DNA from 3 places in the Streptomyces sp. NPDC000983 genome. Region 2 is predicted to be linked to each of the others. Evidence: riboswitches for the same ligand, from Rfam matches in the RefSeq annotation. Region 2 holds a riboswitch; each other region holds the start of a gene.
The links. Region 2 has a riboswitch for cyclic di-AMP ahead of ABT296_RS25260 (C40 family peptidase). Riboswitches for the same ligand answer to the same signal wherever they lie in the genome.
Positions count from the first base shown of each region.

Region 1: it holds a riboswitch for cyclic di-AMP, as region 2 does, so the genes downstream of both, ABT296_RS12615 (M23 family metallopeptidase) here and ABT296_RS25260 (C40 family peptidase) in region 2, are expected to answer to the same signal.
Region 3: it holds a riboswitch for cyclic di-AMP, as region 2 does, so the genes downstream of both, ABT296_RS02010 (M23 family metallopeptidase) here and ABT296_RS25260 (C40 family peptidase) in region 2, are expected to answer to the same signal.

Region 1 is NZ_JBEPBM010000009.1:38,714-48,042, forward strand. It holds gene ABT296_RS12575 (phosphorylase family protein) at 1-255, shown strand, start outside; gene hpnH (adenosyl-hopene transferase HpnH) at 261-1,283, shown strand; gene ispG (flavodoxin-dependent (E)-4-hydroxy-3-methylbut-2-enyl-diphosphate synthase) at 1,288-2,445, shown strand; gene dxs (1-deoxy-D-xylulose-5-phosphate synthase) at 2,473-4,368, shown strand; gene ABT296_RS12595 (aspartate aminotransferase family protein) at 4,365-5,753, shown strand; gene ABT296_RS12600 (helix-turn-helix domain-containing protein) at 5,806-6,426, shown strand; gene ABT296_RS12605 (DUF6126 family protein) at 6,423-6,545, shown strand; gene ABT296_RS12610 (tyrosine-protein phosphatase) at 6,555-7,340, opposite strand; cyclic di-AMP (ydaO/yuaA leader) riboswitch at 7,829-7,988, shown strand; gene ABT296_RS12615 (M23 family metallopeptidase) at 7,993-9,009, shown strand; gene ABT296_RS12620 (rhamnogalacturonan lyase family protein) at 9,212-9,329, shown strand, end outside.
Region 2 is NZ_JBEPBM010000024.1:10,671-19,999, reverse strand. It holds gene ABT296_RS25260 (C40 family peptidase) at 1-1,091, opposite strand, end outside; cyclic di-AMP (ydaO/yuaA leader) riboswitch at 1,100-1,270, opposite strand; gene pcrA (DNA helicase PcrA) at 1,826-4,303, shown strand; gene ABT296_RS25250 (M23 family metallopeptidase) at 4,407-5,933, opposite strand; gene ABT296_RS25245 (lipase family alpha/beta hydrolase) at 6,280-7,146, opposite strand; gene icmB (coenzyme B12-dependent isobutyryl CoA mutase small subunit) at 7,663-8,085, shown strand; gene ABT296_RS25235 (DUF5691 domain-containing protein) at 9,096-9,329, opposite strand, start outside.
Region 3 is NZ_JBEPBM010000002.1:12,656-21,984, forward strand. It holds gene ABT296_RS01990 (NsdA family TPR-like regulatory protein) at 1-1,107, shown strand, start outside; gene lhgD (L-2-hydroxyglutarate dehydrogenase) at 1,208-2,416, shown strand; gene trmB (tRNA (guanosine(46)-N7)-methyltransferase TrmB) at 2,554-3,453, shown strand; gene ABT296_RS02005 (PrsW family intramembrane metalloprotease) at 3,508-4,884, shown strand; gene ABT296_RS02010 (M23 family metallopeptidase) at 4,964-5,986, opposite strand; cyclic di-AMP (ydaO/yuaA leader) riboswitch at 5,998-6,155, opposite strand; gene ABT296_RS02015 (hypothetical protein) at 6,362-6,712, opposite strand; tRNA gene ABT296_RS02020 (tRNA-Met) at 6,773-6,846, opposite strand; gene ABT296_RS02025 (dihydrofolate reductase family protein) at 6,903-8,051, opposite strand; gene ABT296_RS02030 (MarR family winged helix-turn-helix transcriptional regulator) at 8,112-8,627, shown strand; gene ABT296_RS02035 (GTP cyclohydrolase II) at 8,772-9,329, shown strand, end outside.

The DNA of each region.
Region 1 (9,329 bases), on a different contig from region 2:
CGGGGCCAGGAGCGGTCCGACCTGCTCACGACCGGCGCGATCGCGGTCGACATGGAGTCGGCCGCGACGCTCCTGAGCGCCGTGCGCGGGGCCGAGCGCCCCGTTGCGGCCGTCCGGGTGGTCGTGGACGCTCCAGAACATGAACTGGTCCGGATCGGCACGGTGCGCGGGGGAATATCGGCATTCCGCGTTCTCAGGGCGATCCTTCCCGCTTTCTTCGAATGGCACCGTTCCTTGCTGCTCCCCAGGAGGTGAGCCAGATGGCCATGCCGCTGCGCCAGTCCATCAAAGTCGCTACTTACTTGGCCGAACAGAAACTCCGCAAGCGCGACAAGTTCCCGCTGATCGTCGAGTTGGAACCGTTGTTCGCGTGCAACCTCAAGTGCGAGGGGTGCGGCAAGATCCAGCATCCTGCGGGCGTACTCAAGCAGCGCATGCCGGTCGCCCAGGCCGTGGGAGCGGTGCTCGAATCCGGCGCACCCATGGTGTCGATCGCCGGCGGCGAACCGCTGATGCACCCTCAGATCGACGAGATCGTCCGGCAGTTGGTGGCCAAGCGGAAATACGTCTTCCTGTGCACCAACGCCATGCTGCTGCGCAAGAAGATGGACCGCTTCAAGCCCTCCCCCTACTTCGCGTTCGCCGTGCACATCGACGGACTGCGCGAACGCCACGACGAGTCGGTGGCGAAGGAGGGCGTCTTCGACGAGGCCGTGGAGGCGATCAAGGAGGCCAAGCGGCGCGGCTTCCGGGTCACCACCAACTCCACCTTCTTCAACACCGACACCCCGCAGACCATCGTCGAGGTCCTGAACTTCCTCAACGACGACCTGAAGGTCGACGAGATGATGATCTCGCCCGCCTACGCCTACGAGAAGGCACCCGACCAGGAGCACTTCCTGGGCGTGGAGCAGACCCGCGAACTGTTCAAGAAGGCCTTCGCGGGCGGCAACCGGCGCCGCTGGCGCCTCAACCACTCCCCGCTCTTCCTGGACTTCCTGGAGGGCAAGGTCGACTTCCCGTGCACCGCCTGGGCGATCCCCAACTACTCCCTGTTCGGCTGGCAGCGCCCCTGCTACCTGATGAGCGACGGCTACGTGCCGACGTACCGCGAACTCATCGAGGAGACCGACTGGGACAAGTACGGCCGCGGCAAGGACCCGCGCTGCGCCAACTGCATGGCGCACTGCGGCTACGAGCCGACCGCCGTCCTCGCCACCATGGGCTCCCTGAAGGAGTCGCTGCGCGCGATGCGCGAGACGGTCAACGGGAACCGGGAGTGACGTCATGACCGCCGTCTCCCTGGGCGTCCCCGAGGTCCCGGTCCGGCCGATCGCCGAGCGGCGCGCGTCGCGGCGGATCCAGGTCGGTCCGGTGGCCGTCGGGGGCGGGGCCCCCGTGTCGGTGCAGTCGATGACCACCACCCGCACCTCGGACATCGGCGCCACCCTCCAGCAGATCGCCGAACTCACCGCGTCCGGCTGCCAGATCGTGCGGGTCGCCTGCCCCACGCAGGACGACGCGGACGCGCTCGCCACCATCGCGCGCAAGTCCCAGATCCCGGTGATCGCCGACATCCACTTCCAGCCCAAGTACGTGTTCGCGGCCATCGAGGCCGGCTGCGCGGCCGTACGCGTCAACCCCGGCAACATCAAGCAGTTCGACGACAAGGTCAAGGAGATCGCGCGCGCCGCCGCCGACCGTGCGACCCCGATCCGGATCGGCGTCAACGCGGGCTCGCTGGACCGGCGGCTGCTGGAGAAGTACGGCAGGGCCACCCCCGAGGCGCTGGTGGAGAGCGCCCTGTGGGAGGCGTCCCTGTTCGAGGAGCACGGCTTCCGGGACCTCAAGATCTCGGTCAAGCACAACGACCCCGTCGTCATGGTCGAGGCGTACACGCTCCTCGCCGAGCGGTGCGACTACCCGCTGCACCTGGGCGTCACCGAGGCCGGCCCCGCCTTCCAGGGCACGATCAAGTCGGCCGTCGCCTTCGGGGCGCTGCTCAGCAGGGGCATCGGCGACACCATCCGGGTGTCCCTGTCGGCGCCGCCCGCAGAGGAGGTCAAGGTCGGCATCCAGATCCTGCAGTCCCTGGGGCTGCGCGAGCGGCGGCTGGAGATCGTCTCGTGCCCCTCCTGCGGGCGCGCCCAGGTCGACGTCTACAAGCTGGCCGACGAGGTCACGGCGGGCCTGGAGGGCATGGAGGTGCCCCTGCGGGTGGCCGTCATGGGATGTGTGGTCAACGGTCCCGGCGAGGCCCGGGAGGCGGACCTGGGGGTCGCCTCCGGCAACGGCAAGGGGCAGATCTTCGTGAAGGGCGAGGTCGTCAAGACGGTGCCCGAGTCGAAGATCGTCGAGACCCTCATCGAGGAGGCGATGAGGATCGCCGAGCAGATGGAGCAGGACGGAGTCGAGTCGGGGGAGCCGGCCGTCACCGTGAGTTGAGCAGCACGGACCTAAGGGGGCCCGACCGTGACGATTCTGGAGAACATCCGGGGACCACGCGACCTGAAGGCGCTGTCCGAGCCGGAACTCGGTGAACTGTCCGACGAGATCAGGGAGTTCCTGGTGCACGCGGTCGCCAGGACCGGCGGACACCTCGGGCCCAACCTGGGGGTGGTGGAACTCTCCATCGCGCTCCACCGGGTCTTCGAGTCGCCGGTCGACCGCATCGTGTGGGACACCGGCCATCAGAGCTATGTGCACAAGCTGCTGACAGGGCGTCAGGACTTCTCCAAGCTGCGCGGCAAGGGCGGCCTGTCCGGCTATCCCTCGCGCGAGGAGTCCGAGCACGACATCGTCGAGAACAGCCACGCCTCCACCGCGCTGGGCTGGGCCGACGGACTCGCCAAGGCCCGCCAGGTGCAGGGCGGGAAGGGACACGTCGTCGCCGTCATCGGGGACGGCGCACTGACCGGTGGCATGGCCTGGGAGGCGCTGAACAACATCGCGGCCGCCAAGGACCGGCCGCTGATCATCGTCGTCAACGACAACGAGCGCTCCTACGCGCCCACCATCGGCGGCCTCGCCAACCACCTCGCCACCCTGCGCACCACCGACAGCTACGAGAAGGTCCTGGCCTGGGGCAAGGACGTCCTGCTGCGCACCCCGGTCGTCGGCCACACCGTCTACGAGGCCCTGCACGGCGCCAAGAAGGGCTTCAAGGACGCCTTCGCCCCCCAGGGCCTCTTCGAGGACCTGGGCCTGAAGTACGTCGGCCCCATCGACGGCCACGACATCGGCGCCGTGGAGTCGGCGCTGCGCCGCGCCAAACGGTTCCACGGGCCCGTCCTGGTCCACTGCCTCACCGAGAAGGGCCGCGGCTACGAACCCGCCCTCGCGCACGAGGAGGACCACTTCCACACCGTCGGCGTGATGGACCCGCTCACCTGCGAGTCCCTCGCCCCCTCCCACGGGCCGTCCTGGACCTCGGTGTTCGGCGAGGAGATCGTGCGGATCGGCGAGGAGCGCCAGGACGTCGTGGCGATCACGGCGGCCATGCTGCACCCGGTCGGCCTCGGGAAGTTCGCCGCCCGCTTCCCGGACCGGGTGTGGGACGTCGGCATCGCCGAGCAGCACGCGGCGGTGTCCGCGGCCGGCCTCGCCACCGGCGGCGTCCACCCCGTCGTCGCCGTCTACGCCACCTTCCTCAACCGGGCCTTCGACCAGCTCCTGATGGACGTCGCCCTGCACCGCTGCGGCGTCACGTTCGTCCTGGACCGGGCCGGCGTCACCGGGGTCGACGGCGCCTCCCACAACGGCATGTGGGACCTGTCGATCCTTCAGGTCGTCCCCGGACTGCGGATCGCCGCGCCCCGCGACGCCGACCAACTGCGCGCGCAGCTGCGGGAAGCCGTGGCCGTCGACGACGCGCCCACGCTGGTGCGGTTCCCCAAGGAGTCCGTGGGACCGTCCATCCCGGCGGTGGACCGGATCGGCGGACTGGACGTGCTGCACCGCTCCTCCGGCGCCCCCGACGTCCTCCTCGTCGCCGTCGGTGTCATGGCCCCGGTCTGCCTCCAGGCCGCCGAACTGCTCCAGGCCCGCGGCATCGGCTGCACGGTCGTCGACCCGCGCTGGATCAAGCCCGTCGACCCGGCGCTGCCCGGCCTCGCCGCCCGGCACCGGCTGGTGGCCGTCGTGGAGGACAACAGCCGGGCCGCCGGGGTCGGCGCCGCCGTCGCGCTCGCCCTCGGCGACGCCGATGTCGACGTGCCCGTACGGCGGTTCGGCATCCCCGAGCAGTTCCTCGCGCACGCCAAACGGGGCGAGGTGCTCGCGGACATCGGCCTCACGCCCGTCGAGGTCGCCGGACGGATCAGCGCGAGCCTGGCCGTCCAGGAGCAAGCCAAGGAGACCGCGGAATGACCACCGAGTTCGACCTCGGCGCCCTGCTGGCCGAGCGCGGCGCCGAACGCTACGAGCTGCACGGCAGACACCTCAACCACCAACTCCCGCGCATGCTGCACACCATCGGCTTCGACAAGGTCTACGAGCGGGCCGAGGGCGCCTACTTCTGGGACGCGGACGGCGCCGACTACCTGGACATGCTCGCCGGGTTCGGGGTGATGGGCCTGGGCCGCCACCACCCGGTCGTCCGCAAGGCGCTGCACGACGTCCTCGACGCGCAGCTCGCCGACCTCACCCGCTTCGACTGCCAGCCCCTGCCGGGCCTGCTCGCCGAGCGGCTCCTCGCCCACAGCCCGCACCTGGACCGGGTGTTCTTCTCCAACAGCGGCACCGAGGCGGTGGAGACCGCGCTGAAGTTCGCCCGGCGCGCCACCGGCCGGCCCCGCGTCCTGTACTGCGACCACGCCTTCCACGGCCTGACCACCGGCTCCCTCTCCGTCAACGGCGAGGACGGCTTCCGCGACGGCTTCGCCCCGCTGCTGCCCGACACGGCCGTCCCGCTCGGCGATCTCGACGCGCTGGCCAGGGAGTTGAAGAAGGGCGACGTCGCCGCCCTGATCGTCGAGCCGATCCAGGGCAAGGGTGTGCACGAGGCCCCGCCCGGCTACCTCCGAGCCGCCCAGGAGCTGCTGCACCGGCACAAGGCGCTGCTCATCGCCGACGAGGTGCAGACCGGGCTCGGCCGGACCGGCGACTTCTACGCCTACCAGCACGAGGACGGGGTCGAGCCGGACCTGGTCTGCGTGGCCAAGGCGCTCTCCGGGGGCTACGTCCCGGTCGGCGCCACCCTCGGCAAGGACTGGATCTTCAAGAAGGTCTACTCGTCGATGGACCGGGTGCTGGTCCACTCGGCGAGCTTCGGCTCCAACGCCCAGGCCATGGCGGCGGGCCTCGCCGTCCTCGCGGTCATCGAGGACGAACAGATCGTCGCGGGCGCCCGCGCCACCGGCGACCTGCTCAGGTCCCGGCTCGCGGCCCTGGTCGACAAGTACGAGCTGCTCGCCGACGTCCGCGGCCGGGGCCTGATGATCGGCATCGAGTTCGGCCGGCCCTCCTCCCTGAAACTGCGCGGCCGGTGGACCATGCTCCAGGCCGCCCGCAAGGGCCTGTTCGCGCAGATGGTCGTCGTCCCGCTGCTCCAGCGGCACCGGATCCTGACCCAGGTCTCCGGCGACCACCTCGAAGTGATCAAGCTCATTCCGCCGCTGATCATCGGCGAACGGGAGGTGGACCGGTTCGTGGACGCCTTCACCGAGGTGATGGACGACGCGCACGGTGGCGGCGGGCTGATGTGGGACTTCGGAAAGACCCTGGTCAAGCAGGCCGTCGCCAACCGCCAGTAGCCCTTTTGCCTCAGAGGCAAGGAATTTGCCCCCGAGGCAATAATCGGGCTGAATGGAGAGCATGAGCTCTCCCGAGACCGGGTCGGACGACGACCTGCCCGTGGTCGCGCCCCAGCTGCGCGCCCTGCGCCGCCGGGCCGCCCTCACCCTGGAGGCCGCCGCCCGGGCAGCCGGACTGTCGCCGGCCCACCTCTCCCGGCTGGAGACCGGGCGGCGCCAGCCCTCGCTGCCGATGCTGCTCGCGCTTGCCCGCGTCTACGGTACGACGGTCTCGGACCTGCTCGGCGAGGCGGTCGCCGACCGGGACGCCGTGGTGCGCTCCGCCGACATGGAACCCACCGAGGCCGGCGGCTGGACCTACCGGCAGGCGGGCGCCCCCGGCCGCGGCATGCAGGCGCTGCGCCTGCACGTCCCCTTCGGCTCCCAGGGCGACATCGTGCGCGTGCACCCCGGCGAGGAGTGGCTCTACGTCCTCACCGGGCGGCTGCGGCTGCGCCTCGGGGACGCCACGCACCGGCTCGCGCCGGGCGACAGCGCCCACTTCGACTCGCTCACCCCGCACCGGATCGCCGCCGCGGACCCGGACGGGGCTGAGCTGCTCTTCGTCCACACCCTGCTGCAGAGCCCGACGGCCGCCCTGTGCCTGGGCCCGAACCCTGGAGACATGCCATGAAGGACATGGAGGAGAAGTTCCCGCGCGCGCTGTGGGTCCGTCTGTTCGTCTACATCGCGGTCGGACACGTCTTCGCCGCCTTCATCTACCTGCTCTTCGAGCTGGGCGCCAAGCAGTAGCCGGCGCCCTCAGTCGAGCAGTCGCTCCCGCAGCCGCTCGCGGGTTTCGGGGGCGACGGCCAGGCCGTCCGTCAGATAGGTGTCCACATCGCCCCAGGTCGCCTCGATCGTCTCGAAGGCCGCGTTCAGGTACTCGGCGCGGGCGTCGAACAGCGGGCTGAGCAGCTCCATGATCTCGGGCGTGTACGTGTTGCTGCGCTGCACCTTGTAGCGGCGGTGCTTGGCGTTCGACTCCAGGTAGTCGGCGAGGATCGCCTCGCGCTCCACGCCCACGGCGAGCAGGGTGACGGCCACCGACAGACCGGCGCGGTCCTTGCCGGCCGCGCAGTGCATCAGGGCCGGGACGCTGTCCTCGGCGAGGGAGTGCAGCACCCGGGAGTGCTCGGCGGTGCGCTCCTTGACGATCGTGCGGTACGACTCGATCATCCGGTTCGCGGCCTTGCCGTCGTCCAGGATCTCCCGCAGCTGCTCGATCTCGCCGTCGCGGACCATCTTCCAGAACTCGGCGCCGTCGGCCGGGTCGCTCAGCGGGAGGTTCACATTGCGCACCCCCGGCAGCTCGATGTCGGGGCCCTCCAGCTTCTGGTCCGCCGTGTTGCGGAAGTCGAAGATCGTGTGGAGGCCGAGCTCGGAGAGGAAGGCGGCGTCCTGGGCGGTCGCGTGCGCGAGGTGACCGCTGCGGAACAGCACTCCCTGCCGTACCCGCCGTCCGTCGACGGTGGGCAGTCCGCCCACGTCGCGGAAGTTGCGAACTCCGGCCAGCTCGGGCTCGGTCGACGGGACCTGCTGCGTCACTTGGGCTCCTCCCACCGGTCCCGCCGACTCCGGTGTCCGGCGGGCACGCTCCGACGATACGACATCGGGCCCGGCCGCCCCCGGAGTGTCGCAAAACGGACTAAGGGCGCCTAAAGCCCTGCGATTCGCCACGAGTTTGGAGTGCGGCTCCGATGTAACGGTTCTCCTTCTCTGGGGCTTCTGGGCCTTCTGTCCGAATTGCTGCCTTCATTCCAACTCGCTGTGGAATAAGGGAGGCTGGAGCAGCGTCAGTGAGCAGCGTCATAACCGTGACGGTGAGTCGCCCGTCATGTTCACGTAATGCATGTGCTTTTCAAGGGTGTTTACCGGAAAGCGCGGCCGCCCCTTGCACGGAAAGTGACGGCGAATTCTCCCAAGGGATCAAGAAGGGCGCCTTCGGGCGGAACCTTCTGCTTGTCCGTTTGCGTCTTGGTCGCTTACGTTCGCCACCAATCCGAGCGGACGCCGAATCCTGCCACCGCCCGGAGTCCGCACACTCACCCGTACCCGGCAGGAGCGGGGGACCCACAGGCATCACCGCCTGCTCCGGTCTCCGGAACAGGCTCGGGGTCAAGTCGCGCCCAGCGCGCGGCCGGACATCTCCAGTCCGAACCCGACAGCTCACCTCGCAGGCGCCGGAGAGGAATGCGCCATGCCCGCCAAGGGTAAGCACCGTCGTCCCAAGACCCTGAGCCTGACCCGTTCGATCGCCGTCGCCGGTACCGGTGGCGCCGCGCTCGCCCTTCCGCTCCTCGGAGCCGCGGGTGCGCACGCGGCCCCGTCCCAGTCCGTTTCGGAAAAGGCCGCCCAGTCGGTCCAGACGGTTCAGTCGGTGGAGAAGAAGTCGGTCGAGAAGAAGGCCGCGAAGAAGACCGCCAAGACCGCGACGAAGTCCTACACGGTCGTCTCCGGGGACTATCTCTCGAAGATCGCCGACGAGCAGGACGTCAGCGGTGGCTGGGAGAAGCTCTACCAGGACAACCGTGACGCCGTCGGCTCCGACCCGTCCCTGATCCACCCGGGCCTGAAGCTGTCGATCGGCGCGAAGGCCGCCGCGACGGGCGGTGCCGAGAAGTCCGCGGCCAAGTCGTCCGCCGAGTCCTCCTCGGGCTCCGCCGACTCCGCGAAGTCCTCGCAGGCCGAGCGGTCCCCGCAGGCCGAGCAGACCGAGCAGTCCTCGAACTCCTCCAACTCCTCCAACTCCTCGAACTCCGCCGAGTCCACGGCCGCCACCACGCAGGCCGCGCAGACCTCCACGAGTGCCTTCTCCGCCCCGGTCTCCGGCGCCGGTGTCGGCACGCAGTACAAGGTCGCGGGCAGCATGTGGTCCAGCGGCTACCACACCGGCGTCGACTTCGTCGTCCCGACCGGCACCTCCCTGAAGGCCGTGGGCGCGGGCACCGTCGTCTCGGCCGGCTGGGCCGGCGCGTACGGCAACCAGGTCGTCATCCAGCTCGCCGACGGCCACTACGCCCAGTACGCCCACCTGTCCTCGCTCTCCGTCTCCAGCGGCCAGAGCGTGACCGCGGGCCAGCAGGTCGGCCTCTCCGGCTCCACCGGCAACTCCACCGGTCCGCACCTGCACTTCGAGATCCGCACCACCCCGAGCTACGGCTCGGACGTGGACCCGGTCTCCTACCTCCGGGCCAAGGGCGTCTCCATCGGCTGACGCGGCCGCCACGCACCACCTGCCTGACACGCAGCCGAAGGCCGGACCCCCGATCCCCGGGTCCGGCCTTCGGTGTTCTTGCGCGTTCATGATCGCCGCATTGCGGTCGTGTGGCACGGGTGGCCAGGGCGTCGACATCCGGGGGAAGGTGAGGTCAGAGTGATGCCCGCAAGGATTGCAAGCGCTTTCCAAGGGAGTATCGGTGCATCGCCGAAGAACCGTCACCGTCGTCGCGGCGACCCTGCTGGCCGGACTGGTCTCCGCGCCGTCCGGTCACACCGCCGAGCACACGCCGCGCCGCGTCGTCGAGAACCTGGACC
Region 2 (9,329 bases):
CCGTTGCCGATGTAGATGCCGACGTGGGTGACGTCGTCGTAGAAGAAGACGAGGTCGCCCGGCCGGGCGTTGGCCAGGGAGACCGTGGTGCCGGCGTTGACCTGGTCGTAGGTCGTGCGGGGCAGGGTGATCCCGGCGGCGTTCCAGGCGCCCTGGGTCAGCCCGGAGCAGTCGTAGGAGTCGGGGCCGGTGGCGCCCCAGACGTACGGCTTGCCGATCTGCGCGCGGGCGAAGGCGAGCGCCTTCTCGGCCTTCGAGGAGTAGGAGGAGTCCGACGTGGACCCGGACTCGCTGCCGCTCGTCGCGGTGGAGCCGGACGAGCCGGTGGAGCCGCTCTCCTGCTGGGCGGCGGCCTCCTCGGCCTCCTTGCGGCGCTGCTCCTCGGCGGCCTGCTGCTCGGCCAGCTCGGCCGCCTTGGCCGCGGCCTCCTCCTGCCGCTTGCGCTCGATCGCGGCGAGGCGGGCCTTCTCCTCCGCCGTCAGCTCCGAGAGCAGCTCGCGCGCGTCGGCGAGCTTCTTCTGAACCGTGGACTTGGCGGTCTTCAGGTCGCTCTGCGACTCGCTGAGCGTCTGGAGGCTCTCGGCGGCCTCCTGACGCTTCTCCATCGTCGAGGACTGCTCGGTGATGTAGTCGTCGACCGCCTCCTTCTGACGGCCGGTCATCCGGTCCATCAGCTGGGTCTGGTCGAAGTAGTCCTGCGGGGAGTCGGCCAGCAGGAGCGTCGCGGTGCTGGGGGCCGCCGCGCCGGTGCGGTACTGGGCGGCGGCGAAGGAACCCAGCTCCTCACGCGCGTCGTTGAGCTTCTGGGTGCGCTTGGCGACGTCGTCCAGGAGCGTGTCGACCTGCTTGCGCTGCTTGGTCGTCTTCTCCTTGGCCGCGTTGTACTTCTCGGTCGCCGACTCCGCCTGGCGGTAGAGGTCGTCGACCTTCTTCTCGACCTCTTCGAGGCTGGGCTTGTCGTCCGCGGCCGGGCTGGCGTTGGCCGTCTGGGACAGCAGGGCCACCGAGGTGAGGGCGGCCGTGGCGAGGGCGGGGGTCCGTATGCCTGCTACGCGCGTACCCGCGGGACGCGACTTGCGGTGCGACGCCAAGGGAGGCGACTCCTTCCATGCTCCGCCTACCGAGTTAGCTGTCGGGTTCGGGCGGGTGGTTCGGAAGGGTTGCCCTACAGCCCTGTCCCTATAAGGGAGTTGGGCCGATTCACCCCAAGGTCGGTTGGGTCCCCGGCTCGGCTGCCGTGGAAGGGCAGCGGACTCGGCGGAGGCCGCGCGGCCCGGCGACGTTCGCCGGTGGGGGTCGTGCGGCCTGCTCGGCACGGTAGCCAACTCGTGTGGCCCCTGTGAAGGTTGATGGGCGATATGCCCGATACATTTTCGTGACCTTTGGTCAGCGCGGCCCGGAGTGCGGTCGGTCCGGACCGGACTGCGGCGGCTTGCCCGGATCGCGTACGGAATGGTGCTTTCCGGCTGGATCGGGGCGGTGTCCGCGGCGTATCGCCGCCGCGCGGTCACGTTGGGTGAGGGCCTCGTGCGGCGTGGCGGTGCGGCGAGGTGACGAACGTCTCGGGCGTGTGTACGGCTTGCGGGAGCGGTCGTTCCCGGTCGGAACGGCCGACTCCGGCCGGGCGGCGAGGGTCGTCCGACAGGACTGCGGCGCCCGCCCGTTCGCCCGGCCGGTCGCGGAACGTGACGGCGCGGTCGCGGGCCGGGAGCCCTCGGGAGAGCCCTCGCCGGCCGGCCCCGGGAAGATCATCGGCCGCTGGATCGAGGGATGTTCGCCAGGGCGGCGGCGGGCTGTCAGTGGGGCACCCTAGACTCGGAGAGCGATGAGCAGCCTCTTTGACGACAGCTTCCTGGCGGATCTCCAGGGCCCCCGGGCCCACGACGAGGAACCCCCGCCGCCGCCCGAGGACGATCACGCTCCGGAGCCGGTTCCGGACGATCTGTTCGGCGGGAAGTTCGACGTGCCCCCGGACCGGGACACCCACTACCGCGACGGCGCCCCGCGCCCGCCGCTCGACGCCGCGGCGCTCATCGAGGGGCTCAACGAGAACCAGCGCGCGGCCGTCGTGCACTCCGACACCCCGCTGCTCATCGTGGCCGGCGCCGGATCCGGCAAGACCCGCGTCCTGACCCACCGCATCGCGCACCTGCTCGCCGCCCGCGACGTCCACCCCGGCCAGATCCTCGCGATCACCTTCACCAACAAGGCCGCGGGCGAGATGAAGGAACGCGTCGAGCAGCTCGTCGGCCCGCGCGCGAACGCCATGTGGGTGATGACCTTCCACAGCGCGTGCGTGCGCATCCTGCGCCGCGAGAGCAAGCGGCTCGGGTTCACCTCGTCGTTCTCGATCTACGACGCCGCCGACTCCAAGCGGCTCATGGCGCTCGTCTGCCGGGACCTCGACCTCGACCCCAAGCGCTTCCCGCCCAAGTCCTTCAGCGCCAAGATCAGCAACCTGAAGAACGAGCTGATCGACGAGGAGGACTTCGCGGCCCGGGCGGCGGACGGGTTCGAGAAGACCCTCGCGCAGGCGTACGCCATGTACCAGTCGAGGCTGCGGGAGGCCAACGCCCTCGACTTCGACGACCTGATCATGACCACGGTCAACCTGCTGCGCGCCTTCCCGGACGTCGCCGAGCACTACCGCCGCCGCTTCCGGCACGTCCTCGTGGACGAGTACCAGGACACCAACCACGCCCAGTACGCCCTGGTGCGCGAACTCGTCGGGACCGGCGAGCACCCCGTCGACGCACCGCCCGGCGAGTACGACCTGCCGCCCGCCGAACTGTGCGTGGTGGGCGACGCCGACCAGTCGATCTACGCCTTCCGCGGCGCGACCATCCGCAACATCCTCCAGTTCGAGGAGGACTACCCGGACGCGACGACGATCCTGCTGGAGCAGAACTACCGCTCCACCCAGACGATCCTCTCCGCCGCCAACGCCGTCATCGAGCGCAACGAGTCCCGCCGCCCCAAGAACCTGTGGACCAACGCGGGTTCGGGCGCGCGCATCACCGGCTACGTCGCCGACACCGAGCACGACGAGGCCCAGTTCGTCGCCGACGAGATAGACCGACTGACCGACGGAGGCGACGCCAAGGCCGGCGACGTCGCCGTCTTCTACCGCACCAACGCCCAGTCCCGGGTCTTCGAAGAGGTCTTCATCCGCGTCGGCCTGCCCTACAAGGTCGTCGGCGGGGTCCGCTTCTACGAGCGCAAGGAGGTCCGGGACGTCCTGGCCTACCTGCGCGTACTGGCCAACCCGGAGGACTCGGTCCCCCTGCGGCGCATCCTGAACGTCCCCAAGCGGGGCATCGGCGACCGCGCCGAGGCGATGATCGACGCCCTCTCCCAGCGCGAGAGGATCAGCTTCCCGCAGGCCCTGCGCCGCGTCGACGAGGCGTACGGCATGGCCGCGCGCTCCACCAACGCCGTCAAGCGGTTCAACACGCTGATGGAGGAGCTGCGGACGGTCGTGGAGTCCGGCGCCGGACCGGCGACCATCCTGGAGGCGGTCCTCGAACGCACCGGCTACCTCGCCGAGTTGCAGGCGTCCACGGACCCGCAGGACGAGACCCGGATCGAGAACCTCCAGGAACTCGCCGCCGTGGCACTGGAGTTCGAGCAGGAGTCGGAGGAAACCCCGCGCGGACTCTCGGACTTCCTGGAGCGGGTCGCGCTCGTCGCCGACTCCGACCAGATCCCCGACGAGGACGAGGACGGCTCCGGGGTCATCACCCTGATGACCCTGCACACCGCCAAGGGCCTGGAGTTCCCGGTGGTCTTCCTGACGGGCATGGAGGACGGCGTCTTCCCGCACATGCGGGCCCTCGGCCAGGCCAAGGAGCTGGAGGAGGAGCGGCGGCTCGCCTACGTCGGCATCACCCGCGCGCGCGAACGGCTCTACCTGACGCGCTCGGCGTTGCGCAGCGCGTGGGGGCAGCCCTCGTACAACCCGCCCTCCCGGTTCCTGGAGGAGATCCCGGCCCAGCATGTGGACTGGAAGCGCACCGGTGCCACGGCGCCGGTCTCCTCCGGGCCCGTGTCGGGGGTGGCCGCCTCGCTGTCGTCGAGCCGCTCGCGTTCGGCGGCGTCCGGCGCCTCCGGCTTCGCCACCCGGCGGACCTCGGAGAAGCCGGTCGTCGCGCTGGCGGTGGGGGACCGGGTCACCCACGACCAGTTCGGTCTCGGCACGGTGATGGCGGTCAAGGGCACCGGGGCGAACGCCGAGGCGACGATCGACTTCGGCGACAAGCCCAAGCGGCTGCTGCTGCGGTACGCGCCGGTGGAGAAGCTCTAGGGACCGTTGCGAGAGCGGCCTCCGCCGTACGGCGCCCCGGTCCCGGGGCTTCGGACGGCCGAGGCCCTCGCTCGTCGAACGGCGGGGGCCCGCCGGGGAGTTGTTACGTCGGGTCGAGACCGTGGCTGCGCAGCCACGCGAGCGGGTCGATGGTCCCACCGCCGGCCGGGCGCACCTCGAAGTGCAGGTGTGCGCCGGTCGAGTTGCCCGAGTCGCCCGCGGACGCGATCTGGTCCCCGGCCTTCACGGTCGTACCGGAGGGGATCTGGTAGGTGGAGAGGTGGCAGTACCAGGTCTCCGTGCCGTCCATCGCGGTCACGATCATCATGTTGCCGTAGGCGCTGTTGAACTGGGTGCGCACGGTGCCGTCGGTGGCCGCCAGCACCGGGGTGCCGTAGGCGACGGGGAAGTCGATGCCGGTGTGCGAGGACATCCAGTTGATGCCCGCCTGGCCGTAGTAGGCGCTCAGGCCGTGCTGGGCGACCGGCAGCGCGAACTTGGGGCGCAGCCGCTCCTTGCGGGCCGCCTCCTCGGCGGCCTTCTTCCGCTCGGCCTCCTGCTGGGCCTTGAGGTCGATCCGCTCCTGCGTCCGGCTGGCCCGGTCGGCGAAGTCGTCGGCCCCGGCCGAGAGGCTCTCCAGCTGGGTGTCCAGCTTGTTGTTGGCCGTGGACGGTTTGACGGCCTGCGCGTCCGAGGCCGTCGTCGCGGTCTCCTTGTCGTCGGCCAGGGTGCCGACGGAGGCGGCGGCGATCCCGGCCACACCCATGACGCACGCCGACGGAACGGCGATGGTCAGCAGCGCGGAGCGCCGGGCGGGGGGACGGCGGCGGGAACGGGCCGCGGAGCGGGCGGCGACCCGGGAACCCGGGGCGGGCGTCGTCTCCTCCTGCTCCTCCAGCAGGACGTCGGCGGGGTCGACGACGGGAAGCTCACCGGTGGAACCCGGCTCGCCCGCGCCGTGGACGGTCTCCTCGTACGAGGGCTCGTCGTGGGAGGAGGGGGCGTGGTAGCCGGTCTCGTCCGCGACGGCGTGCTCGAAGGTCGCGGTCGCCTGCTGGTCGAACGATTCGGCGCGGTGCTCGTGGTCCTCGCCCCCGGCCGTGGCTCCGTCGGAGTTCCACTGCGTGGCGTCGTAGGCACCGGTGTCGAGCGCCGTTTGGGCGTCCCACTGCCAGTGCTGGGTCTGCTCGGCGTGGGCGGCGGTCTGCTGCTCGGGCTGGAGCCAGGCGTTCGCGTCCCACTGGCCGCTGGTCTCGGGGCCGTTGGACTGCGGCGGCACCGTCGACAGGTGCTGGTAATCGGCCGACCAGGCGGTCGTCTCGTACGCGCCGGTGTCGTAGGCGGCCTGGTGCTGGGCCGCGTACACGTCGTAGTTCGGGGTCTGGGCGCCCGCCGTGGACCACTGGCCCGAGTCGTACGAGCCGGTGCCGTCGGCCGGCAGCGTCCCGAACAGGGGGTCCGCCGCGAAGGTCCCGGAGTCCTGCTGGAATCCTGTGGCGTCGTACGAGGCGTACGTGGTGAAGTCGCCGTACTGGGCTTCCTGGGTGCCGTACGACGCGTAGTGCGCTTCGGCGGCGTCGGAAGCCGATGCCGGGGTGGTCATGGTCCCCGACGGGTGACGGTCGTTCACCAACTTCTCTTTCGCCTCGACAACAGGGGCTGCCAGAGCAGTGCGGCGACTGTACCCGGCGGTACGCGGGCACGACAATCTTCAGCTGGTTTCAGGCTTGGGGGAAACGGGCATTCGGCCGTGTTTCGGGGGACTGCGGGCGCGAGTTTGGCCTTGTGTTCGAAGAGTGTTCGATCCTGTGGGGCCTCCGGCCGCCCCTGGAGGGCGACTCGGAGGAGCCTCGGAGCGGACTCGGAGTGGACTCGGCGGCCCCTCGGGCGGTGATTCAGGAGCGGCTCGAAGGCGACTCGGGAGTGGCTCGAAGTCGGCGCGGGGTGGGGTGCGGTTCGGGGCGCCCGGGGGTTTCTCAGGCCACGGTCAGTCCACCGGCCCGCGCGGCCTCGGTTCCGGTCCCGGCCGGCTCGTCGTCGAGGGCCCGGCGCACCCCGGCCGCCACCGCCGGGTGCACCGGCAGCGCGAGATGGCCGACCCCGCTCACCCGGACGTTCTGCGCCAGCAGATCGGGGTGGTCGATACAGGCCGTCTCCAGCGGGTCCATGAGGTGGTCGAGGTCGCTCCAGAAGCCGACGAACCGCGTACGGCAGCCGGGCGCGGGCAGGGCCAGCTCCTCCAGCACCGCCGACCCGGGCCGCATCTGCCGCACGATGGGATGGGCGTTGGCCAGGGGCGCCACCTTGGTGCCCGAGTGCGGGGTACCGAGCGTCACCAGGGTCCGCACCCGCGTGTCGCCACCGAGCCGCTGCACGTAGTAACGGGCGATGAGTCCGCCGAGGCTGTGCCCCACCACGTCCACCCGCGGGCTGCCGGTACGCGCGCAGATCTCCTCGATGTGGCGCCCGAGCAGCTCGGCCGCGGCCCGGATGTCACAGGTCAGCGGAGAGTAGTTGAGCGACTCGATCTGGTGCCTGCCGTGCTGGGCGAGGCTGCGGCGCAGCAGCACGAACACCGACCGGTTGTCGATGAACCCGTGCAGCAGCACCACCGGCGGCCGGGCCTCCGTCGGCAGCCGGGAGGTGTCCGAGGAGTCCCGCGGGGGGAGCGCGGCCCGGCGCTCCTGGGTGATTCCCGATGGATAGAGCAGCAGGTGTCCGGCGAGGATCGCGATCTCCAGGGCGGTGGCCTTCATGAGCGCCACGGAAAAACCGGCCAACCGGCTCGGGAGGAGCCGCTGACAGAGCGGAAGAAGGGGCAGCACTGCCTTGGTGACCTTCATGGCCGACCTCCTGTCGGCACACCGGAGGACGCCTCTGTCCCCCGTGTGCCCTCATGGGAGGCCACGCCGAGACCCGGCGGGTCGTGGGCGGCCGGGACGGCGCGGCGTACGGCGCTCCTACGCCGTCGACCCGACGGGGCCCCTGCCGGTGCGGCTACGGGGCTCCTCGTTGTCGTGCCTTGCCTGCCCTGCGTGTTCTTCGTGCCCTTGCCGGCGCGCCCCACCACCTCGGCGCGCGGCTCGCGGCGCGATGGTGCGGCGACCTCGTTGCGGCTCCCGTTGCGCATGATGCGATGCGCGGCGAACGTGTCCCACCGTGTGATTTCCCCCTCGGTCTCCACCGCGAAACGGCCGGTTGCGGGATGCTGGCGATAACGTTCGTTCACTTCCCCGGGCGGTGTGGCGCGGGGCGTCCGTGCCACGGCGTGTGCGGCGTGTACGGCGCGAGCGATGTGTGCGGTACTTGTCGGCACGGATGTCGGTACGGATGGATGTAGTCGCTTCATGGAGGCAGTGATGGGTGTGGCAGCCGGTCCGATCCGCGTGGTGGTGGCCAAGCCGGGGCTCGACGGCCACGATCGAGGGGCGAAGGTGATCGCGCGGGCGCTGCGTGACGCCGGTATGGAGGTCATCTACACCGGGCTCCACCAGACGCCCGAGCAGATCGTCGACACCGCGATCCAGGAGGACGCCGACGCGATCGGCCTGTCCATCCTCTCCGGCGCCCACAACACGCTGTTCGCCGCCGTGATCGCCCTGCTCAGGGAGCGGGACGCGGAGGACATCCTGGTCTTCGGCGGCGGCATCATCCCCGAGGCGGACATCGCCCCGCTGAAGGAGAAGGGCGTCGCGGAGATCTTCACGCCCGGCGCGACCACGCAGTCGATCGTGGACTGGGTCCGCGCGAACGTACGCCAGCCGAGCGTCTCCGGCGGCTGAGCCGGCTCCACACGGACGGATGCCCGGGGCGCCGACCTGACCGACGCGCCCCGGACCCGGGTGGCGGGGCGCGGGTGCGCCGCCGGAGCGGAGCCGGGGTGGTCCCCCCATGGGCCCCTGACGGCTCTGTCAGCCCTGACGGCTCCGCCGAGCCGGTCGCCCTGCCCTGCGGCGGGCGCGCCGCTGCTCTCGGTGTCCCTGACCGACGTGCCCTGGACCCGGGTGCCGGGTCGTGGGTGTGCCGCCGGGGCTGTTGGTCCCCGTGGCCCCCTGAACGGCTCTGCCGGGCCCGACACTCTGCGCGCCGCCGTTCTGGGCGGCCCCTGACCGACGCGCCCCGGACCCGGGTGCCGGGGCGCGCGGCGGTGCCCCCGATCCGACGAGCCCCGACGAGCCCAGGCGGGCCCTGTGGCCCTTGCCGGCCCGGCCCGGCCCTGACTGACGCGCCGCCGGACCCGGGTGCCTGGTCCGCGACGGGAGGGTCCACGGATTCGACAGTCCGGTGACCCGCCGGCTCCCTGCCGGGGCTGACGGCTCTGCCGACCTCGTCGCCGCCCCGCCGCTCCGACCGCTGCGTTGCTCGTCGGCCTCCGGCCGTTGCACCCGGGCCCGGGTGGTCCGACCGACCTTGACGGTGCGTCCGCCGAGCCCTCGCTGGCCGCGGTGGCCCGGCGGCCGTCGGCGGGCCTGAACGCTGAGAGAGCCCCGCCTTCCTGCCCGGCCGGTCCCGGGCTCCCGGACCTCGGACCCCATCCCCGGGGCATCGTCCCCCGAGGCTTCCGTCTTTGGGCCCCCGCCCCCGGGCCCCCGCCCCCGGGCCCCCGCCCCCGGGCCCCCGCCCCCGGGGCCCCGTTCCCGGGGCCCCGTTCCCGACCCCGCCCCGGGGCCCCCGCCCCCGGACCCCTGGACCACGGACCTCTGGCCGGACCCCTGGGCCCTCCGGACCCCAGGCCCCGTCCCCTCCCGCCCAACCGCCCCGGTCCCCGCTCAGCGCTCGCCCCTCGCCCGGCCTAGTCTTCCGCTCTCCTCTCCTTATCCCTCCGCCCCACGTCCTCCCGTGCCGGGTCGCGCAGTTCCTCCGTCATCGCCGCGCGCAGACGCAACGTGGTGACCAGGCGTTGGAACGCCTCCGCCCAGTAGCCGCCGGCGCCCGGTGACGCGTCCTCCGCCTCGTCGGGTACGGCCAGCAGGCCGTCGAGGCGGTCCGCCTCGGCCGGGTCCAGGCAGCGCTCGGCCAGTCCCAT
Region 3 (9,329 bases), on a different contig from region 2:
CGCTCGGCGACCGAGCTGTACCGGCTCGACCTCGCGGGCCGGCGGGCCGGCTCGGGCGGCATCTGGCAGTCTCTGGCCGGGTCGTTCGCGGTCAGCGCCTACGCCACGCCCGCCTCACGGTGGCTGATAACCCCGGCCGACAGTTCGGTGGCGCGCGAGGTGAACCCCGCCGAGGGGGCCGGCGCACCGGCCAAGGTCGGCCACAGCGATGTGCAGAAGCTGCGGGAGGCCGCCGAGGACGCCCGGCGCTGGGACTCCAAGTACGGCGGCGGGGACTGGCGTTCGTCCATGGTGCCCGAGTGCCTGCGGGTGGAGGCGGCGCCGCTGCTGCTCGGCTCGTACTCCGACGACGTGGGCCGCGCCCTGTTCGGGGCGAGCGCCGAACTGACCCGGCTGGCCGGGTGGATGGCCTTCGACACCGGGCAGCAGGAGGCCGCCCAGCGGTACTACATCCAGGCCCTGCGGCTGGCCCGGGCCGCGGCGGACGTGCCCCTGGGCGGCTATGTGCTGGCGTCGATGTCGTTGCAGGCGACCTACCGGGGGTTCGGCGACGAGGGCGTCGACCTCGCGCAGGCCGCGCTGGAGCGCAACCGGGGGCTGGCCACCGCGCGCACCATGAGCTTCTTCCGGCTCGTCGAGGCACGCGCGCACGCGCGCGCCGGGGACGCGCAGGCTGCGGGCGCCGCGCTGAAGGCGGCGGAGGGGTGGCTGGAGCGCTCCCGGGAGGGCGACCAGGACCCGTCCTGGCTCGGCTTCTACTCCTACGACCGCTTCTGCGCCGACGCCGCCGAGTGCTACCGCGATCTGAAGGCGCCGCGCCAGGTGCGCCGCTTCACCGAGCAGGCGCTGTCGAAGCCGACGGAGGAGTTCGTGCGCTCGCACGGGCTCAGGCTGGTGGTCTCGGCGGTGGCCGAGCTGGAGTCGGGCAACCTCGACGCGGCCTGCGAGCAGGGCGTGCGGGCGGTGGAGGTGGCGGGCCGGATCTCCTCGGCGCGCACCACCGAGTACGTGAAGGATCTGCTGCACCGCCTGGAGCCGTACGGGGACGAGCCGCGGGTGGTGGAGCTGCGGGAGCGGGCCCGGCCACTGCTGATGACGCCCGCCTGAGCCGCCGGAGCGGGAGAAAGCCGGTCCGACCGGGTGTGCCTCCGGGGTTTGAGGGCATTGTCAGTGGCGCAGTGCACTATCGGAGGCGGAGGTGGTGCTCGTGCGGGCGGTCGCTCACGACTGTGACGTGCTCGTGATCGGTGGCGGGATCGTCGGACTGTCCACCGCGTACGCGATCACCCGGGCCGCGCCGGGCACCCGGGTGACGGTGCTGGAGAAGGAGCGGGGCCCGGCCCGGCACCAGACGGGGCGCAACAGCGGGGTGATCCACAGCGGGATCTACTACCGCCCCGGCTCGCTGAAGGCGCGGTACGCGGTGCGCGGTGCCGCGGAGATGGTCAAGTTCTGCGCCGAGTACGACATCGACCACGAGGTCACCGGCAAGCTGATCGTCGCCACCGAGCGGTCCGAGCTGCCCCGGCTGCACGCGCTGGTGCAGCGCGGCCGGGAGAACGGGATCGCGGTGCGGGAGCTGGGCGCCGCGCAGATCGCCGAGTACGAGCCGGAGGTGCGGGGGCTCGCGGCCATACACGTCGGGACCACCGGGATCTGCGACTACGTCAAAGTGGCCCGGCGGCTGGCCGACGCCTCGGGCGCGGAGATCCGCTACGGCGCCGAGGTCGTCCGGATCGACCGGCGGCCCGGGCTCGGAGTGGCCGTCCGGACGGCGGACGGGCAGGTCGTACGGGCGCGGGCGCTGGTGAACTGCGCCGGGCTCCAGTGCGACACGGTCGCCCGGCTGACCGGCGACGACCCGGGGATGCGGATCGTGCCGTTCCGGGGCGAGTACTACACGCTGGCCCGGCCGGAGCTGGTGCGGGGCCTGGTGTACCCGGTGCCGGACCCGACGTTCCCGTTCCTCGGCGTGCACCTCACCCGGGGTGTCGACGGCGGCGTCCATGTGGGCCCCAACGCGGTGCCGGCGCTGGCCCGCGAGGGGTACGGCTGGGGGGTCGTACGGCCGCAGGACCTGGCGCTGACGCTGGGCTGGCCGGGGGCCTGGGCGATGGCCCGGCGGCACTGGCGGTACGGCGCGGGGGAGCTGCGCCGGTCGCTGTCGAAGGGGGCGTTCACCGCGGCCGTGCGGCGGCTGCTGCCGGCGGTCACCGAGGAGGATCTGGTGCCCGCGGCATCCGGGGTCAGGGCCCAGGCCGTGCTGCGGGACGGGACGCTGGTGGACGACTTCCTGATCCGGGAGGGCGCCCACGCCGTGCATGTGCTGAACGCGCCCTCGCCCGCCGCCACGGCGTCCCTGCCGATCGGCAGGGAGGTGGCCCGCAGGGCACTGGCGGTGCTGGCCGAGGGGTGACGGGAGACCGGCGTGCGTGACGTGACCGGAGGCGGGCGGTGGGCGCCCCGGCCGCGGTGACCTCCGTCGCCCCGGCCGCGGTGACCTCCGTCGCCCGGGCCGCCGTGACCTCCGCCTCCCGTAAAATCGACCGCACTGTGTCTGAATCCCTGCACACCCCCCGAGCCCCCCAGTCCGCCCCCGGCCACGAGCCCGGTGTGTCCGTCCGGCACACCCGGGCCAAGGGCGAGCCGCGGTTCCCCGACGGGCCCAAGGCCGATCCGGCCGGCTCCCACTTCGACCGCCGGATCAGGAGCTTCCAGCCCCGCCGGAGCCGGGTGACCGCGGGCCAGGCGGACGCGCTGCAGCGGCTGTGGCCCCAGTGGGGGCTGGACATCGACGGGCAGCGGGTGATCGACCTGGCCGAGCTGTTCGGCAACGACGGCCCGGTCGTCCTGGAGATCGGCTTCGGGATGGGGGAGGCCACCGCGCAGATGGCCGCGGCCGACCCCGGCACCAACGTGCTCGCCGTGGACGTGCACACCCCCGGCCAGGGCAACCTGCTCAACCTCGCCGACCACCACGGTCTGTCCAACATCCGGGTCGGCAACGGCGACGCCATCATCCTGCTGCGCGAGATGCTCGCCCCGGACTCCCTCGCCGGGCTCCGCGTCTACTTCCCGGACCCCTGGCCCAAGAAGCGCCACCACAAGCGGCGGCTGATCCAGCCGGAGTTCCTCAGCCTCGCCGCGACCCGGCTCGGGCCCGGCGCGCTGCTGCACTGCGCCACCGACTGGGAGCCGTACGCCGAGCAGATGCTCGACGTGCTGAGCGCGCATCCGGACTTCGAGAACACGCAGGCCGACGGCGGTTTCGCGCCGCGTCCGCAGTTCCGGCCGCTGACCCGTTTCGAGGGCCAGGGACTGGACAAGGGACATGTCGTGAACGACCTCCTCTTCAGCCGCGTACAGCAGCGTGTGGAGCAGCACGTCGAGCAGCGCGTACAGCAGCACGTCGAGCCCGCAGCGCACCGAGACGAAACCCCCGCCGGCGCCTGAGCCCGCCCCCGCCCCCCGTGCGGGCGGCGCCCCTGCCTCGTTAGGGTCGATGCCGTGGCCACCCGTCCTCCGTACCCGACGCACCCCACCGGACCCGTGGGTCCCGCCGGCGGCTCGCCGCGGCCCGCGCACTGGTGGCAGCGCGCCTGGGTGCGGTACGGCGCGCTGAGCACCCTGCTCGCCCTCTCCGGGCTGGTCATCCTCGCCCTGGTGCGCGAACAGACCGGCACCCAGGGTTTCCTGGTCGGGCTGGGGCTCGCCGTGCTGCCCGTGCCGCTGCTGATAGCCGCCTTCCGCTGGCTGGACCGGGTCGAGCCGGGCCCCTGGCGGAATCTGGTGTTCTCCTTCGCCTGGGGCGCCTGTGCCGCGGCGCTGATAGCGATCATCGCCAACAGCTTCGCCACGCGGTGGATAGCGACGGCCACCGCGGACCCGTCCAGCGCGGACACCCTCGGGGCGACGGTCATAGCGCCGGTCGTGGAGGAGTCGGCGAAGGCCGCGGCCGTCCTGCTCGTCTTCCTGTTCCGGCGGCGCGACTTCACCGGACTGGTCGACGGGGTGGTGATAGCCGGGGTCACCGCGACCGGCTTCGCGTTCACCGAGAACATCCTCTACCTCGGCACCGCCTTCGGCACCGACCAGCTCACCGGCGACAGCGGCATCGCCTCCGTCACGGCCGCCACCTTCTTCGTGCGCATCGTCATGTCCCCCTTCGCGCACCCCCTGTTCACCGTGCTCACCGGCATCGGCTTCGGCGTCGCCGCGCTGTCCGCCCCCCGGCAGCGCTGGCGGCGGATCCTGCTGCCGCCGTGCGGGCTGCTGCTCGCGATGGGCCTGCACGCGATGTGGAACGGCTCGACGGTGTTCGGCCCGTACGGCTTCTTCGCGGTGTACGCGGCGATCATGGTGCCCGCGTTCGGGCTGCTGACCTGGCTGGTGATCTGGACCCGCCAGCGCGAACTGCGCACCGTGCGCGAGGAGCTGCCCGCCTACGCCGTGGCCGGCTGGCTCGCGCCGGGCGAGCCGTTCGCGCTGGGCTCGATGCGGGCCCGCAGGCTGGCCCGCGCGCACGCCCGGCGGGGCGGCGGCCGGCGGGCGGCGCGGGAGGTGGCGCGGTACGAGGCGTACGCGACCTCGCTGGCGTTCCTGCGGCACCGGGGGCGGCGGGGCCGCGCGGGGGCCGACTTCGTCGTACGGGAGGCGGAGCTGCTGCGGGAGCTGTGGCTGCGCCGTGAGGTGGCCCGGCCGGCCCTCGACCACGCGGCCCGCGCCACGGCTCCGCGGGTGCCGGTCGTGGCGGCGCCGTGGGCGGTGTACGGGATGTACGGGTATCCGTCCCAGCCGGTGTCGCCGCCGGGGCAGCAGCCCTGGCCGGGGTACCCGGCGCATCCCGCGGGGCCGTACCCCGCGTACAACCCGTACCGGACGTAACCGGGATCAGGGCAGCAGGAACCGGCAGCCCTGATGTCGGGGGGTCGTCATCAGGACCGCCGGGGTCACCGGGGCTGGATCAGATGTTGAGGCCCTTGCTGCGCAGCCACGCGAGCGGGTCGATGCCGGAGGAGGAGCCCTCGGGGTGGACCTCCATGTGGAGGTGGGCGCCGGTGACGTTGCCGGTCGCGCCGACCCGGCCGATCACGTCGCCGGTGTTGACCTGCTGGCCCACGCTGACGCTGATCGAGGACTGGTGGGCGTACCAGATCTCGGTGCCGTCCTCCAGGGTGAGCACGGTCTTGTAGCCGTAGGAGCCGTCCCAGCCGGCGGAGGTGATGGTGCCGGTGTGGACCGCCTTGAGCAGCGTGCCCGTGGGAGCGGCGAAGTCGAGGCCGGTGTGGTAGCCGGAGGACCACATGGAGCCGGCCTGGCCGTAGGTCGAGGTGAGGGTGAAGGAGGAGGTCGGGAGGGTGTACTCCTTGGCCAGCTGGGCCAGTCGCTCCTCCTCGGCCTTCTGGCGGGCCTCTTCCTCGGCCTTCTCCTTGGCGGCGGCGGCCTTGGCCTCGGCTTCCTTCTCCGCCTTCTCGGCGGCTGCCGTGGCGGCCTTCTCGGCGGCAGCGGCGGCGGCCTCGGCGGCCTTGGTGTCGACCTGGTCCTGCTGCTGCTCGGCCTGGGCCATGATCCGGGCGCGCAGGGCCTCGCCCGCGTCGGCGGCGCCCTGCTCGGTGTCCACGGCGGTCATGCCGACGGTGCTGAGCGGGGAGGCGGCCGTCTCGGGGGCCTCGTCGCCCGCGGAGTCGTCGGAGATCAGCGGCAGGTCGGGGATGGTGATGGCGACCGGGGGCTTGCCGGACTGGGCGCTGGCCATGCCGCCCGCGCCGACGGCCGCGATGACTCCGACACCGAGGACGGTGGAGCTGCGGGCGAGCCCGCCGCCGCGCTGCTTGGCCACGCGGTGCTTGCCGCGTACCGGGCGAACGGTCTCGGCGGTGGGGTTCCACTCCTCCCACGGGCCCTCGTCGGTGCGGTAGCTGCCGTATACGAAGGTCTCGTCGCCACGCTGGCTCGGCACGAACGGGGCAGGCGGGTTTGACGCCACGTGGGCGTGCTCCTTTCCTTCCTTCTCGCCTACCGGGTTAGCTGACGGGTTCGGAGCAGGAAGGTCTCCTACGCGCGTATATCCGCCGTCGATGTTCGGCGGGATACGAGCGATTCACCCCAAGTTGGTGGTTCCCCGGTTCCCTTGCGGGATTCGGCGCGTGCGCACGGAGCCGACTCTTGTGACGGCTGGGACGACCGCGCTGCGTTATCGAACGTTAATAGACGTGAGGCTCGGATTCCAAGCTGTTCCTCTTGATCATTAAGCTTTTCGGCCGGGACTTTACGGTCATGGAGGTTTCAAATCGGGCGAGTTGGCCACACCTTCTACTCGCGAGTTTTCCTGACGGTATGTCAGTTGTTATGCGGAGGGCTGTCATCCGATCACCCCCGGTGACATGCCGGGTCTACGGACGGCCAGCAGGGCCGTGTCGTCCGTCATTCCGCCCCCGCAGCGCCGGCGCGCCTCCTCGGCCAGGGTCCGCACGACAGCGCCGGAATCGGCGAAGGACCATCCGGTCAACTGCCGCTCGGGGTCGTGGAAGGCGATGTCGAGGCCGCCGATCCGTTCCGGCGGCCGGGGCAGCACGGCGCGGCGGTCCACCTCGGCGATCCGCCGCTGTCCGGCGAGGCGCAGGTCGCCGCGGCGGACGACGGAGTTGAGCATGACGGCCGGGGGCGCGGCGGCGAAGAAGGGGGTGGCGGTGACCTGGCGGGGGTGAGCCATCGGCGCGGGGGAACGCACCGAGGGCCGGAACCCTTTCGGGTTCCGGCCCTCGGCCTTCAGTAGCGGGGACAGGATTTGAACCTGCGACCTCTGGGTTATGAGCCCAGCGAGCTACCGAGCTGCTCCACCCCGCGTCGGTGAAACCAGTGTACGTCATCCGCGGGGCCCGAAGCACACGCGTTTGTTCACGTCACGGGTGTGCGCCCGTCGCCGGGTCGGTCAGGTGGCGGTTGGGGGCCTGGGCGCGGTCCGCGTACTCGGGCAGGACCAGCACCCGCGCCCCGGCCGCCGCGAGCAGTCCGCTGCCGTCGGCGCCCGCCACGAAGGTGTCCGGTTCCCGCCAGGCGGTCACCACCCGGCGCACGCCCGCCTCCAGGATCAGCCGGGAGCAGGGCGCGGGGCGGGAGGCCCGGCGGGCGCAGGGTTCCAGGCTGCTGTAGACGGTCGCGGAGGGCAGCCGGGGGTCGGCGGGGTCGATCTTGGCGAGGGCCGCCTCCTCCGCGTGGACGACCGGGTCGTCGCCCTCCCGGGAGTGGCCGCGGGCGAGTTCGGTGCCGTCGGCGGCGACCACGACCGCCCCGACGCTGAACGCCGTCCGGGACGGCGGGCACAGTTCGGCCAGTTCGCAGGCGAGCCGCAGCCAGTGGTGGTCGGCGGTGGTGGCGTGCGCGCCGGCGCCGGGGGCGGTGGGCTCGTAGCGCATGAGGACCACGTCCTCGATACGGCGGGACTCCACCAGGCGCAGCCGTCCGGGCTGGTAGGCGCCGGGGCCGAAGAGGCGGGGCGCGTCCGGGTCGCCGACGAAGAGGGGGGCGAGGACCAGCTGGAGTTCGTCGGCCAGGCCCTCCTGGAGGAGCTGGGTGTGGACGCGGCCGCCGCCCTCGACCATCAGCCGCCGTACGCCCCGCTCGTAGAGGTCCGCCAGGAGCGGGAGCCAGTCGAGGCCGGGGCCGAGGGGGACCACGTCGGCGGCGAGCCCGAGGGCGCGGGCCCGCTCGGCGCCCTTGTCCGTGGTGTAGAGGGCCTTGGCGCCCCCGGTGTGCCAGAACCTGGCGGCCGGGTCCACGTCACCGCTGCCGCTGACCATGACCTTCAGGGGGTACTCGGGCCGACCCGCCGCGGTGCGGGCCGCGCGCCGCTCGGGGGAGTTCACCAGCAGGCGCGGGTTGTCGGCGCGGAGGGTGCCGGCGCCGATGAGGATCGCGTCGACCGAGGCCCGTACCTCGTCGACCCGGTCGAAGTCGGCGGGGCTGGAGAGCAGCAGCCGCTCGGGGCCGGTGTCGTCCAGGTAGCCGTCGAGGGAGACGGCGGCCGACAGCAGGACGTAGGGCAGGGGCATCGGTGCTCCATCGGGACCGGCGGACTTGGTTCAAGTTTTAAGCAAACCTACACTGGGTCCATGACGACCCGCTGGCTCACTCCCGAGGAGCAGCGCGCCTGGCGCGCGTACCTGGGTGCCACCCTCCTGCTGGAGGACGCCCTGGACCGGCAGCTCCAGCATGACGCCGGCATGCCGCACATGTACTACTCCATCCTCGCCAACCTCTCCGAGTCCCCGGAGCGGCGGCTGCGGATGACCGACCTCGCGGAACGGCTGAAGATCACCCGGAGCCGGCTGACGTACGCCGTGAGCCGGCTGGAGAAGGACGGTCTGGTGCGGCGCGAGGAGTGCCGGTGGGACAAGCGGGGCAGTGTCGCCGCACTGACGGAGGAGGGCATGACGGTGCTGGAGCGGACGGCTCCCGGTCATGTGGCCACGGTCCGGGCCGCCCTCTTCGACCACCTCACGCCGGAGCAGGTGGGCCAGCTGGAGGAGATCTTCGGCGGGGTCGCCCGGGCGCTCCAGGGCGGGGAGCCGGCCGAGGTGCCGTGGCTGCGCCGGTCCTCGCCGTGCGCGTCCGGCGAGGACGGCTGAACCCCGCCGCCGATCAGTTGCTTCAAAGTTCAAGCATGGGTTAGGGTCCGATTCCGAGGATCTGCTTCAAATCTGAAGCAGCAATCGAGGCGGCCGTCGAGGCAGCCATCCGAAGCAGAGAGCCCAGGACGACCGGAGACCCGCATGTCCGACCACCCCGCCGCCACTCCGCAGCCCCGCGTCCCCGCCGCGGCCTCGAACCCTCACGCTCCCGCCGCGACTGCCGACCTTCACGCCCCCGCCACGGCTCCGGACCTTCACGCCCCCGCCACGACTCCGGACCTTCACGCCCCCGCCGCGACCGTGCGCTCCCGCGTCCGGATACCGCTGCGCTTCGGCGACGGCTACGAGGTCGAGGCCGACGTGGTCACCTTCCACGGCCTCGCCGACGACCAGGAGCACCTGGCCGTCGTCCTCGGCGACCCCGGCCCCGCCCCCCTGGTCCGGCTGCACTCCGAGTGCCTGACCGGCGACGTCTTCGGCTCCGCCCGCTGCGACTGCGGCCCCCAGCTCCGCGAGGCGGTCGAGCGCATCGCCGAGCGCGGCGGCGTCCTGCTCTACCTCCGCCAGGAGGGCCGCGGCATCGGCCTCTACAACAAGCTCGACGCGTACGCCCTCCAGGACCAGGGCCTCGACACCTACGCGGCGAACGCGGCCCTCGGCCTGCCCGAGGACGCCCGCGACTACACGGCGGCCGCGCAG